DNA from 3 places in the Shewanella sp. Isolate7 genome. Region 2 is predicted to be linked to each of the others. Evidence: predicted binding sites of a transcription regulator. Region 2 holds the regulator's gene; each other region holds the start of a gene.
The links. Region 2 encodes ArgR, which controls arginine synthesis, uptake and breakdown. Its sites were predicted from a motif close to ANTGAATANNTATTCANT; they were not measured.

Region 1 (4,259 bases), on a different contig from region 2:
GCCAACTTAAACTTTGAAAAAGATTCCATGTGAGGATACCTATGTTATTTATCCAATTAGCCTTAGTAAGCACAAGATGTGCCAAAATGTTAAATCCATTTATATCAATTTCTTACGTTAAAACCTGCCAGGGTGCGGTGAGTTTGTTAACTGGTTTGTAGCGAAAATGTTTAACATGTGATGCTTTTGACTAATCTACAGTTAAGACCTATTGCCAAGGTCAGTGCAAATTGGATTTGATACAAAATGTATCTCAAGTGTTAACCCTATCTTGCATGGCGACGATGACACAAACCAAAGGACGCACGGGAGTCAGTCGTCGATAAAACTCAAGGCACCAAATTTTAGTCATTTAACTTTAGTCATATAACTTTAGTCATATAAAGTGGGGGTTTAACACTCGTCATATAAGCATCGGCGTTTAAGGCCAGGTATAAAAGGTCAGCGATAGAAGGGCCGGCATCAGAAGGCGCGGAAGTCAGGACGATGTGGGATGAAAGGGGAGAAGAAGGAGGGATGAAGGTGCCAAGCGGGCCGAGCGGGATACGGGATGAAAGAGAGGCATAAAAAAAAGCACCCCTAGGGATGCTTTTTAAGATTAGGCCGCAGTGATTAACGCTGGTCCAGTTTGACGAAGTCACGTTCTGCTGAACCTGTGTAGAGCTGGCGTGGACGGCTGATCTTGTGACCAGGCTGATCCAGCATCTCTTTCCAGTGAGCAATCCAACCAACGGTACGCGCAAGGGCGAACAGTACGGTGAACATGCTTGTTGGAATGCCGATAGCCTTCATGATGATGCCTGAGTAGAAATCGACGTTTGGATAGAGCTTCTTCGATACGAAGTACTCATCTTCCAGTGCGATACGCTCAAGTTCCATCGCGACATCCAGTAGTGGGTCATTAACCTTAAGCTCTGCAAGTACTTCGTGACAGGTTTCGCGCATCACCTTGGCGCGAGGGTCGAAGTTCTTGTAGACGCGGTGACCGAAGCCCATCAGACGGAAAGGATCTTCCTTATCTTTAGCACGAGCGATGAACTCAGGAATACGATCGACAGTACCGATCTCTTCCAGCATGTTCAGGCAAGCTTCGTTAGCGCCGCCGTGTGCAGGGCCCCATAGTGAAGCTATACCCGCTGCGATACATGCAAATGGGTTGGCACCCGATGAACCGGCTAGACGCACGGTAGAAGTCGAGGCGTTTTGCTCGTGATCTGCGTGCAGAATAAAGATACGGTCCATGGCGCGCTCAATGATTGGGTTAACCTTGTACTCTTCACAAGGTACCGCAAACATCATGCTGAGGAAGTTGCCCGCATAGCTTAGGTCGTTACGTGGGTAAACAAATGGCTGACCAATTGAATACTTGTAACACATGGCGGCGATAGTCGGCATCTTAGAGACTAAACGGAACGCCGCAATTTCGCGGTGATGTTCGTCGTTAACGTCAAGAGAGTCTTGGTAGAATGCAGACAATGCGCCTGTCACACCACATAGCATGGCCATTGGGTGAGCGTCACGGCGGAAACCACGGAAGAACGAAGCCAGTTGCTCGTTAACCATAGTGTGAGTCTTAACCGTGTAAACAAATTTGTCGTATTGAGCCTTGTTAGGTAACTCACCGTAAAGCAGTAGATAACAAAGATCTAAATAGTCTGAATCGACGGCAAGTTCGTCGATCGCGTAACCACGGTGTAAAAGTATACCTTGGGCGCCATCAATGTAAGTGATAGCTGATTCGCAGGATGCTGTCGCTAGGAATCCTGGGTCAAATGTAAAATGACCTTTGCTACCGAGTTTGCTGATGTCGATAACATCAAATCCCGCCGTTCCTTTCTTGATTGGCAGGTCAATCGAATCGTTCCCTGGTAGTTCCAATTTGGCTATATTATCAGCCATACCCCGTTCTCCTTACTTCATTCTTATGTGAGTGCGGCTTTGTCAAACGCCAATACTTTACAGTGAATCTAGATCACATTTCAATTTAAATAAGCGTTTAAATTCGTTAGACCATGGTCTTAATTTGACGTAAGTGCCCGCCAATACAGTGACTTGGCAGATTTTTTTACCAAAAAAACAAAATTTGCATAATGTGATGTTTGTATTTGACATTTGTGGGGCGTATACTTGCTTCGGCTCGAAAGAGCTGCAAACAAACCAATTCGAAGACCATTATTTACATACTTATTTAGTGATTTTTGAATTAGTTAACTGTTTGTTTCAACTTTCCTTTTGAGGCGAGAGGAGGTGGTAAGTTTGCTTGCTGGTCAAATTTCGTTCGAAAGAGGTTCAATAACAAAAATAATGCTCAATGGAGCAGAGTGAGCAGAACGTGAAAAAGCAAAGACCTGTCCATCTAGATCTGCAGACCATTCGCTTTCCTGCAACAGCGATTGCGTCAATCCTACACCGTGTCTCCGGTGTCATCATGCTGTTTGCCGTCGGCATTCTTATCTGGATGTTGAGTGAATCACTCGCATCTGCTGAGAGTTTCGCAGGCATTCAATCTCTATTTGATACCTTTATCGTTAAGTTCGTTGTCTGGGGAATTCTGACCGCACTGGGTTACCACCTGATTGTTGGCGTACGCCATCTGATTATGGATACCGGTCGTTGGGAAGAGTTGGAATCGGGTAACGCTTCAGCGAAAGCCGCCTTCGTTATTGCTGCGGCATGGTCAATCATTGCGGGGATTTGGGTATGGTAACAAATGCAGCGAGTCTTGGACGCAGTGGCGTTCATGATTTTATTCTTCTTCGTGCTAGTGCCGTGATCCTTACTTGTTACACCATTTTCTTAGTAGGATTCATCGCAGCTAGTTCGCCTCTCACTTATGACGTATGGCACGGTTTGTTCAGTGCTTTGCCGATGAAAGTGTTTACGCTTCTTGCCCTGGTGGCCATCCTGGTTCACGCCTGGATCGGTATCTGGCAGGTGCTTACCGACTATGTTAAGCCGGTAGCCCTTCGTGGCGTACTCCAATTCGTCTTCGTCGTAGCAGCACTTTCTTACCTGGCTGCTGGCATTGTTATTGTGTGGGGTGTTTAAGTGAGTATTCCAGTACGTGAGTTTGATGCAGTCGTCATTGGCGCCGGTGGCGCGGGTATGCGAGCTGCACTACAGATTTCTAAAGAAGGTAAGAGCTGCGCGCTGTTATCTAAAGTATTCCCAACCCGTTCTCATACGGTTTCGGCCCAGGGGGGTATTACCGTCGCCCTAGGCAACGCCCATGAAGACCATTGGGAACAACACATGTACGATACCGTTAAGGGGTCCGATTTCATCGGCGACCAAGACGCGATCGAATTTATGTGTCAAACCGGTCCTGAAGCCATTATCGAGCTAGAGCATATGGGTCTGCCATTCTCTCGTTTCGAAAACGGTAAAATTTATCAGCGTCCTTTCGGCGGCCAATCGAAAAACTTCGGTGGCGAGCAGGCGGCACGTACCGCTGCGGCGGCTGACCGTACCGGTCACGCCTTGCTGCACTGCCTATACCAGCAGAACGTTAAGCATAAGACTGAAGTCTTCTCTGAGTGGTATGCACTGGATTTAGTGAAGAACGAAGACGGCGCCATCGTAGGTTGTACTGCAATCGAAATCGAAACCGGCGAGATCGTTTACTTCAAGTCTAAGGCCACTATTCTGGCTACTGGTGGTGCGGGTCGTATTTACGCCTCTACTACCAACGCCCACATCAATACCGGTGACGGTGTTGGTATGGCGATGCGCGCTGGCGTGCAGATGCAAGACATGGAGATGTGGCAGTTCCACCCAACCGGTATCGCCGGCGCGGGTGTACTGGTTACCGAAGGTTGTCGTGGTGAAGGCGGATACCTGCTGAACAAAGATGGCGAGCGCTTCATGGAGCGTTATGCGCCAAACGCGAAAGACCTGGCATCACGTGACGTGGTAGCACGTTCTATGATGACCGAGATCCGTGAAGGTCGCGGCCTTGACGGCCCACTAGGCCCTCACTGTCTACTTAAGCTAGATCACTTAGGTAAAGAGACCCTGGAAGCACGTCTACCAGGCGTTTGCGAACTGTCTCGTACCTTCGCGCACATCGATCCGGCTGACGGTCCAATCCCTGTACTGCCAACCTGTCACTACATGATGGGTGGTCTGCCTGCTAAGGTTAGCGGTCAGGTGATCCGTAAGAACGAAGATGGCAGCGAAAGCGATGTGGTTGGTCTGTTTGCCGTGGGTGAGATTGCCTGTGTATCGGTACACGGTGCGAACCGCCTAGGTGGTAACTC
Region 2 (4,259 bases):
TCACGATCACCTGATGCACTTTACTCAGGCGCTGACCGGATCGGCATTCTTTGCCCCTTCGCTGGATTTTATGGAGCGCGAAGCCGATATCGAGAGCTAGGACCTAGGGCCTGTTGACCTTTTGAGAACAAATTTTGTTCTAAGGAAGGTGCGAATAAGTCCCGTGCTTGCTCTGCGTGTGCTTAAAGTGGATAGATGCTAGGCACAGTTTGCAGCGAATGGCCCTAGTCCTTCGCAAGAACTGTAACGCAGCAAATACCGCTGTAAGCCTCGCCCTGCGGGGCTTTGATAGCAACACCATTTCGGCGTTATTCAACTTCAGCAGGCCTCGGCATGCCCTCAGTTGAATGCCTTGAACTGTCGCTGCTATCAAAGCCAGAGCTGTGCTGCTTGCTCTGCGTGTGCTTAAAGTGGATAGATGCTAGGCACAGTTTGCAGCGAATGGCCCTAGTCCTTCGCAAGAACTGTAACGCAGCAAATACCGCTGTAAGCCTCGCCCTGCGGGGCTTTGATAGCAACACCATTTCGGCGTTATTCAACTTCAGCAGGCCTCGGCATGCCCTCAGTTGAATGCCTTGAACTGTCGCTGCTATCAAAGCCAGAGCTGTGCGACGACTTGTTCGCACCTTCCCTAACTGAGCATGTTCAAAGCGTGGTATGAGGCTTGAAGTATAGTTATTCTATATAAAAGCCGAGTAATAAAGAGTTGAACGTGTTCAAGACGAACCCTGCGGGCAGCGTCTGTATCATTTTTCTACTGCGTTATCGCTCATTGATGTAGCACACCACATTACAATCGCTCTGCCTTGTATAAAAGCGATACAGAATACTGTAAAAATGAACGCGAAAGATAAACAGACCCTAGCTACTAACCCAACAAAAAACACACCCTAAGGTGTGTTTTTTTATGCTCGCTTACAAGCGGATTAGCGGTCTGGGTCCCAATAGTTGGTCGGCCGCTTGGCATACACCTCGTCGATGGAGCGCACCTGTACCTTATTATGCTCTGGATACACCACCACATCGTGGGGATCACGATTGCCCAACACCATAAACAGAAAGTCAGCATCTGACTCGTTTTTTAAGGTATGGGAAATACCTGAGTTGGCGGTAAAACAGATATAGTCGCCCTGTTTAAAGGGATGCGGCTCGCCGTCGATATACAGGGTGGCTTCGCCTTGCAGCGCGTAGAAGTGCTCCTCTTCCTTGGTATGATAGTGGGCGACGGAGGAGAGTTTACCGGGTTCCAGTCGTTCCATGGTGACACCTATCTGCTGGCAACCGGCGGCATCGCCGATATGCTTCTGATGACTGGCGTATTGGTCTGAGTGTTGCCAAGATTCCCAGCAAAGGTTGTCGATATTGATTATCTTATTGTTATTCATCTCAGGTCCTTAACCATCGGGTGACAGAGGGGATGGTTTGGCATCAGTGTATCCTATCGTATATACAGTATTCAATTTGAGCGTAAATAAAAAAAGACACCCTTTGGCGTTAACAGCGCAAAGGGTGTCTCTATATCTATTCCCGAGGTTTTCGCCGAGGAGTATGACTTGGGCCAAGCTCGAGCGTGGATTAATCGGCGAATAACGAGCCGGCGGACTTAATCGGTGGATTTAGTCGGCATAGTTAAACAGCGACTTGACCGTCTCAAGTGTCTTGTCCACTTCCTGAATGTTGGAAGGGCAGATAAAGATAGTATCGTCACCGGCGATGGTGCCCAGTATACCTTCGGGCTTGCCGATAGAGTCCAGCAGTCTGGCGATCAGCTGCGCCGCGCCTGGGCTGGTTCTGACCACTATCATAGATTGGTTATGGTCGACGTCCAGTACTAGGTTCTTCAGCGGGCTGCCAGCCGTCGGGACCCCAAGTTCGGCGGGCAGGCAGTAGACCATCTCTTGCTTGGCGTTGCGGGTGCGCACCGCGCCAAACTTGCTCAGCATACGAGAGACTTTGGATTGGTTAATGTTGTTGAAGCCCTCAGCTTGCAGGGCATTGACTATCTCGCTCTGGGAGCCAAAACGCTCCTCTTTCAAGATAGCCTTAAAGGTCTTTACAAGTTCGTCTTGATTTTTATTGGCTTGCATATCGAATTATTCTTATATTCAAAAAACTGGCTTATTTTGAATATTTTTGCGCCATTAGTCAAGCGTTATTCGGATTGCGTGAATAAAAATTCAGGTTTGTGGGATGGGTTTTGTGGCGGTCTTGTGACGTAGCATCGCGGGCAAGGCCGGGCAGTATACCTTATATCTGTTGTAAATGGCAGCTGACTGGGGCAATTCGAAATTATCTGGTCACACGACTAAGGGATAATTGAATTTTTACCGTGATTCCAGTAATGTTGCGCCATCGGTAAATCTAGATCTATATCACATAATATCCAAGAATTAACGGAGATAACTATGAAAGTTGCTGTACTTGGTGCCGCCGGTGGTATTGGCCAGGCTCTTGCCCTACTACTCAAAACTCAATTGCCTGCTGGTTCAAAACTATCCCTTTATGATATCGCGCCAGTAACCCCAGGTGTTGCTGTTGACCTAAGCCACATCCCTACTGCGGTAGAAGTAAAGGGTTTTGCGGGTGAAGATCCAACGCCAGCACTGGAAGGTGCCGACGTGGTACTTATCTCTGCTGGTGTTGCGCGTAAGCCAGGCATGGATCGTTCAGATCTATTCAACATCAACGCGGGTATCGTGAGAAACCTGGTTGAGAAGTGTGCCGCAACTTGCCCTAAGGCACTGATCGGTATCATCACTAACCCAGTTAACACCACTGTGGCCATCGCTGCCGAAGTATTGAAGGCAGCCGGTGTATATGACAAGAACCGTCTGTTCGGTGTGACCACTCTTGATGTGATCCGCTCTGAAACTTTCGTTGCCGAAGCGAAGGGCTTGAATGTTGCCGACGTTAAGGTCAATGTTATTGGTGGGCACAGTGGCGTGACCATCCTGCCATTACTGTCTCAAATCGAAGGCGTAAGCTTCTCTGATGAAGAAGTGGCGGCTCTGACAACTCGTATCCAGAACGCGGGTACCGAAGTGGTTGAAGCTAAGGCGGGTGGCGGTAGCGCGACTCTGTCTATGGGTCAGGCGGCATGTCGTTTCGGTCTGTCACTGGTTCGTGGCCTACAGGGTGAAGCTAACGTTGTTGAATGTGCCTATGTTGACGGTGGCAGCGAGCATGCCGACTTCTTTGCACAGCCTGTACTACTGGGTAAGAACGGTATCGAGCAGGTACTTGCCTATGGTGAGGTTAGCGAGTTCGAAGCCAACGCACGCGACGCTATGCTAGACACGCTGAAAGCCGATATCACACTGGGTGTAGACTTTGTTAAGTAAGGCACTGTGTGAGTAAGGTTTAGTCCTGAATAAAAAAATGGAGCCAATCGGCTCCATTTTTTATGGGTAATGTTTAATACCAATCGTAATAGATAATTGATCATGCTAGCTTGTTAAAACGCTCGATAACTGTATTAGCAATTTTTAATTGTAGAATAACTACTTATCTAAAAATTCTGCTTTGTTCTTAAGCGTTTTTCCTGCGCTATTTCTGATCACATACTTACTGTGATTGGTATAACTCGTCATTACAAATCGACTAACTAGTTCGTTAGTGATTACGCGCCACGGCGATTTTCGCCAGCGATATCAGGGCCTGCTTATAGTCGCTATCGGCAAGCGGATCTAACGCGCGTATGGCCTTCTCTGCTTCTTCCAGAGCCCGTTTCTCTGTGTAGCTGAGGGCACCACATTGATCCAGGGCCTTTAATATGGTGTCGATATGTTCTGTGCCGTCGCCCTTCTCAATGGCATCGCGGATCAGCTGACGCTCTACCTCGTTACCGTTGGCGATGGCGTAGATCAGCGGCAGGGTGGGTTTACCCTCGGCGAGATCGTCACCTATATTCTTGCCCAGCGCCTCTGTATCGGCTGTATAGTCCAGCAGGTCATCGGTCAGCTGGAAGGCGGTACCAAGGTACTTACCATAGTCGGCCAGGGCGGTCTGAACCTCTATGCTACTATCGGCCAGCACCCCTGCCAGACGGGTGGCGGCTTCAAATAGCTTGGCTGTCTTGCAGTAGATGACGCGCATATAGCTCTCTTCACTGGTGTCCGGGTCGTTACAGTTCATCAGCTGTAGGACCTCACCTTCGGCGAGCACGTTGGTGGTGTCGGCCAGTACTTCCAGCACCAGCATGTTCTTCAGCTCAGTCATCATCTGGAATGAGCGGGTATAGAGGAAGTCACCTACCAGTA
Region 3 (4,259 bases), on a different contig from region 2:
GTGACATCTCTGTGGCAGATTTCTTGATTTTCTCGTCGGCAATATCCATGGTGCGATAGTCGCAAACTGCGGCGCAGCCGATAAAGATATCGCTGTGATGCACCTGTTGCATCACGGCGTCGAGCATCTCTTGGGTCGAGCTGACATTGAGGCGATTAACATTCATCGGCGTCTCGAGATTGACCGGGCCAGAGACCAGGGTCACCTTGGCGCCCATCTCGGCGGCGGCTCTAGCCAAGGCAAAGCCCATCTTGCCTGAGCTGTGGTTAGAGATGTAACGCACGGGATCGATCGCCTCGCGGGTGGGACCCGCCGTGAGCAGTAGTGACACACCCTGAAGTAGCTTGGGGGCAAAGAAGTGTTCGACGCGCTCGGCGATCACCAAGGGCTCCTCCATGCGACCCGGGCCAATCTCGCCGCAGGCCTGACTGCCCGATGCCGGTCCCCAGATGGTGAGGCCACGTTTTCTGAGGTTATCCAGGTTGTCCTGCGTCGCGGCGTTGCGATACATCTGTTGGTTCATCGCCGGGCATAGCACCACGGGGGCCTCTGTCGCCAGGCAGGTGGTGGTGATCAGCTCATCGGCCATGCCTGCATTGATGCGGGCGATCAGATTAGCGGTCGCCGGGGCAATCAAGACCAAGTCTGCCCAGCGGGCGAGCTCGATGTGGCCCATCGCCGCCTCGGCAGCCGGATCCAACAGGTCGGTGGCAACCGGATGGCCCGACAAGGCTTGCAGGGTCATTGGGGTGATAAAGGCCTGAGCGCCCTGACTCATGACGACGCGAACATCGGCGCCACGCTCTTTCAGGCGGCGGACCAAATCGGCAGACTTATAGGCGGCAATGCCTCCGCCAATTCCCAGCAGTATCTTTTTATTGGTTAGACTCATGGTGATCATTAATAGTATTTCATTTTGCCCGCTAACCATATCACACTCGACTCTGGATTGAGGATACAAGTTTTTAAAAACTAGACCATACTCTAAAGCCTGAGTAGGAACTGAGTGCCGTGATAAGGAGTGTTTATGGCGATTAAAGATTGGCCCCAGGGGGAGGGACCGCGCGAAAAACTCTTGCGTAGTGGCGTCGACCAGCTCTCTGACGCAGAACTACTGGCCGTGTTGCTGAGAAACGGGCTCAAGGGGCAAAGTGCCGTGTCACTGGCCCGAGTGATGTTAAGTCATTTTGGTGGCCTCAGACCGCTCTTTAGCGCCTCCTTGAGCGAACTGTGTGATATTCAGGGAATTGGCCCGGTGAAGTATGCCCAATTGCAGGCGGCCATCGAGTTAAGCAAGCGAATCGCGAAAGAAAATCTACAAAGAGGAAAGATTTTGTCAGATCCTGATTTAACTCGGGACTATTTAATGAGACAATTAGCGGATCGTGCCTACGAAGTGTTTGCCATCTTATTGCTCGATAGTCAGCATAGGGTGATTCAGTTCGTCGAATTGTTCCGTGGCACCATAGATTCAGCCTCGGTTTATCCACGAGAAGTGGTAAGCCTAGTGCTTGAGAAAAAAGCCGCAGCTGTCATTGTGTGTCACAACCATCCTTCCGGGGTGGCCGAGCCCAGTCATGCTGATAGGCGAATTACTGAGCGATTGAAATACGCGTTGGCGACTATAGATGTTTCGCTGCTAGACCATATGGTTGTAGGCGATCGTGAGATAGTTTCGTTTGCAGAGAGGGGATGGATAGATTGAATATCCCTTGATCTTTGATTTTAGATCCTGTATAAAATGCGCCCTCTTTGTGTGCCTCGGGCGACGGCCATATTCGAGGTACATTAATGCTCGAGCGTTAAATTGTTTTTGGAGAAGATTGACATGTCAAGAGTATGCCAAGTTACTGGCAAGAAGCCGATGGTTGGTAACAACCGTTCGCACGCTAAGAACGCGACTCGTCGTCGTTTTTTACCTAACCTACAGAACCACCGTTTCTGGTTAGAAGACGAAAAGCGTTTCGTACAGCTACGTGTATCTACTAAAGGTATGCGTATTATCGATAAGAAAGGTATCGAAGTTGTTGTTGCAGAACTTCGTGCCCGCGGCGAGAAGGTGTAATAAACCATGGCTAAAGCTAAAGGTAACCGTGAGAAGATCAAGCTAGTTTCTAGCGCTAAAACAGGTCACTTCTACACGACTGAGAAAAACAAGCGTAACATGCCTGAAAAGATGGAGATCAAGAAGTTTGATCCTGTTATCCGTCAGCACGTTATCTACAAGGAATCAAAAATCAAGTAATGCTTGGTTGATGTTTCTGAAAAAGCCCCTCATTGCAGGGGCTTTTTTTTGCCTCTCGTTTAGCGGCGCGTCAGCCTGCTTACTGTTTTTTTGATTAGCCAGCTAATCACTTCCTCTCCCCATCCAGCTGAATACCTAAGCCACTGATCTTAAGCTGTTCTGCTATGCTTAATCAGACTGCTTTGCCATGATGAAAAAATATCGCATAAGATGACAATAAATGCTTTTAATATGAATTTAAATTCAATAAAATTGTTTTGTTATTCGTCTTATAGCGATATTTTTACATATTTATTATTGAGGTTACGCGCGTGCGCACTACTGAGTTAGTCGAGGGGTTTCGTCATTCTGCTTCCTATGTGAATGCACACAGGGGGAAGACATTTGTGGTCATGTTGGGCGGTGAGGCGCTGGCGCAGAGTCAGTTTCGCTCCATCATCAACGATATCGCCCTGCTTCACAGTCTGGGGATCAAGATAGTCCTGGTGCATGGTGCCAGGCCACAGATCGATGAGGCGCTGGCGGCGCATAATCTCTCACCCGAGTATTACAACGGGGTGCGCATCAGCGACGAAGAATCCTTCAAGGTGATCAAACAGGTGGTTGGCGGTCTGCAGCTGGATATTACCGCGCGTCTGTCGATGAGCCTGAGCAATACCCCAATGCAAGGGGCGCAGATCAACGTGGTGAGCGGTAACTTCGTGATAGCCCAACCCTTAGGGGTCGACAACGGCGTCGATTACTGCCTGAGCGGCAAGGTAAGACGCATCGACGTGGCGGGCCTCAGACGTCAGCTGGATAATCACGGCATAGTGCTCTTAGGCCCGGTGGCGGCATCGGTGACGGGGGAGTGCTTTAACCTCACCGCCGAAGAGGTTGCGACTCAGATTGCGGTGAAGCTTAAGGCCGATAAGATGATAGGTTTCAGCGCCAAGGAGGGGATTCTCGACGGCAATGGCGAGGTGATTGCCGAGCTGATGCCGACCGATGCCCAGCGGATCCTCTCAGAGCTGACCGAGGAAGATAACTGGTGTGTAGGTACGCGGGCCTTCTTACAGGCCAGCATAGACGCCTGCCGTAATGGGGTGGCGCGCTGCCACTTTGTCAGTTATCTCGATGACGGTGCCCTGCTACAAGAGCTATTCTCCCGCGATGGTATCGGCACTCAGATAGTGACCGAGAGCGCCGAGCGGCTGCGTCGGGCCACCATTGCCGATATCGGTGGTGTGTTGGATCTTATTCGCCCACTGGAGCAGGCCGGGGTCTTGGTGCGTCGCTCCCGTGAGCAACTCGAGATGGAGATCGAACAGTTTATGCTGATCGAGCGTGACGGCCTGGTGATCGGCTGCGCGGCACTGTATCCCTTCGAGGAAGACAATGCCGGAGAGTTTGCCTGCCTGGTGGTGCATCCCGATTATCGCGATGCCGATCGTGGCAGCATCTTGCTGAAGAACATCATAGGCCAGGCCAAGGTACGTGGTTATGCCCGCCTGTTTGCCCTGACGACCCGCAGCATTCACTGGTTCCTCGAGCATGGTTTTCAGATAGTCGAGGTCGATGCCCTGCCTGACAAGAAGAAGCAGCTGTATAACTATCAGCGTAAATCTAAGATTCTCGCCTTAGATCTTTAAATCCGCCAGATAGAGAGTGCTGGTAAAAGGCCACCTTCGCGGTGGTCTTTTTTATGCGCCAGCGACAGAGCAAGAGAAACCGAGCATTAGGCTAGGGTCTGTTGACCTTGCCTGTTTATTTTTTGCAGCATTTTGTAGGGAATTTATACAAGGCAGAGCCTGTGTAGTGTAGTTAATCTACATGAACGGGAGATAACGCCGTAGAAATGGCCTACAAAAGCTGCCCAAAGGGTTCATTTAAACGCGCCTTGCCCTGTGTTGCGTGCAATTTACATAGAATAACTATGCGACACAGCACGCGCCTTGAGCAAAACGCGTTTAGATTGAACAAAAATTAAACCTGAAAGATAAACAGACCCTATGTAGTGGCATAGTGAATTTGG

Region 1: the regulator ArgR is predicted to act here: its motif matches at 2,176-2,193, upstream of L1D47_RS06935 (citrate synthase).
Region 3: the regulator ArgR is predicted to act here: its motif matches at 2,476-2,493, upstream of argA (amino-acid N-acetyltransferase).

Annotation. Positions count from the first base shown of each region.
Region 1 covers NZ_JAKEVJ010000020.1:37,395-41,653, reverse strand. Annotated here, with positions in the region: gene L1D47_RS06940 (efflux RND transporter periplasmic adaptor subunit) at 1-29, opposite strand, end outside; gene L1D47_RS06935 (citrate synthase) at 613-1,899, opposite strand; gene sdhC (succinate dehydrogenase cytochrome b556 subunit) at 2,312-2,707, shown strand; gene sdhD (succinate dehydrogenase, hydrophobic membrane anchor protein) at 2,701-3,048, shown strand; gene sdhA (succinate dehydrogenase flavoprotein subunit) at 3,049-4,259, shown strand, end outside.
Region 2 covers NZ_JAKEVJ010000025.1:43,742-48,000, reverse strand. Annotated here, with positions in the region: gene L1D47_RS08165 (Dyp-type peroxidase) at 1-100, shown strand, start outside; gene L1D47_RS08160 (cupin domain-containing protein) at 927-1,385, opposite strand; gene argR (transcriptional regulator ArgR) at 1,617-2,087, opposite strand; gene mdh (malate dehydrogenase) at 2,406-3,341, shown strand; gene ispB (octaprenyl diphosphate synthase) at 3,613-4,259, opposite strand, start outside.
Region 3 covers NZ_JAKEVJ010000005.1:67,528-71,786, forward strand. Annotated here, with positions in the region: gene coaBC (bifunctional phosphopantothenoylcysteine decarboxylase/phosphopantothenate--cysteine ligase CoaBC) at 1-901, opposite strand, end outside; gene radC (DNA repair protein RadC) at 1,028-1,705, shown strand; gene rpmB (50S ribosomal protein L28) at 1,829-2,065, shown strand; gene rpmG (50S ribosomal protein L33) at 2,072-2,245, shown strand; gene argA (amino-acid N-acetyltransferase) at 2,557-3,876, shown strand.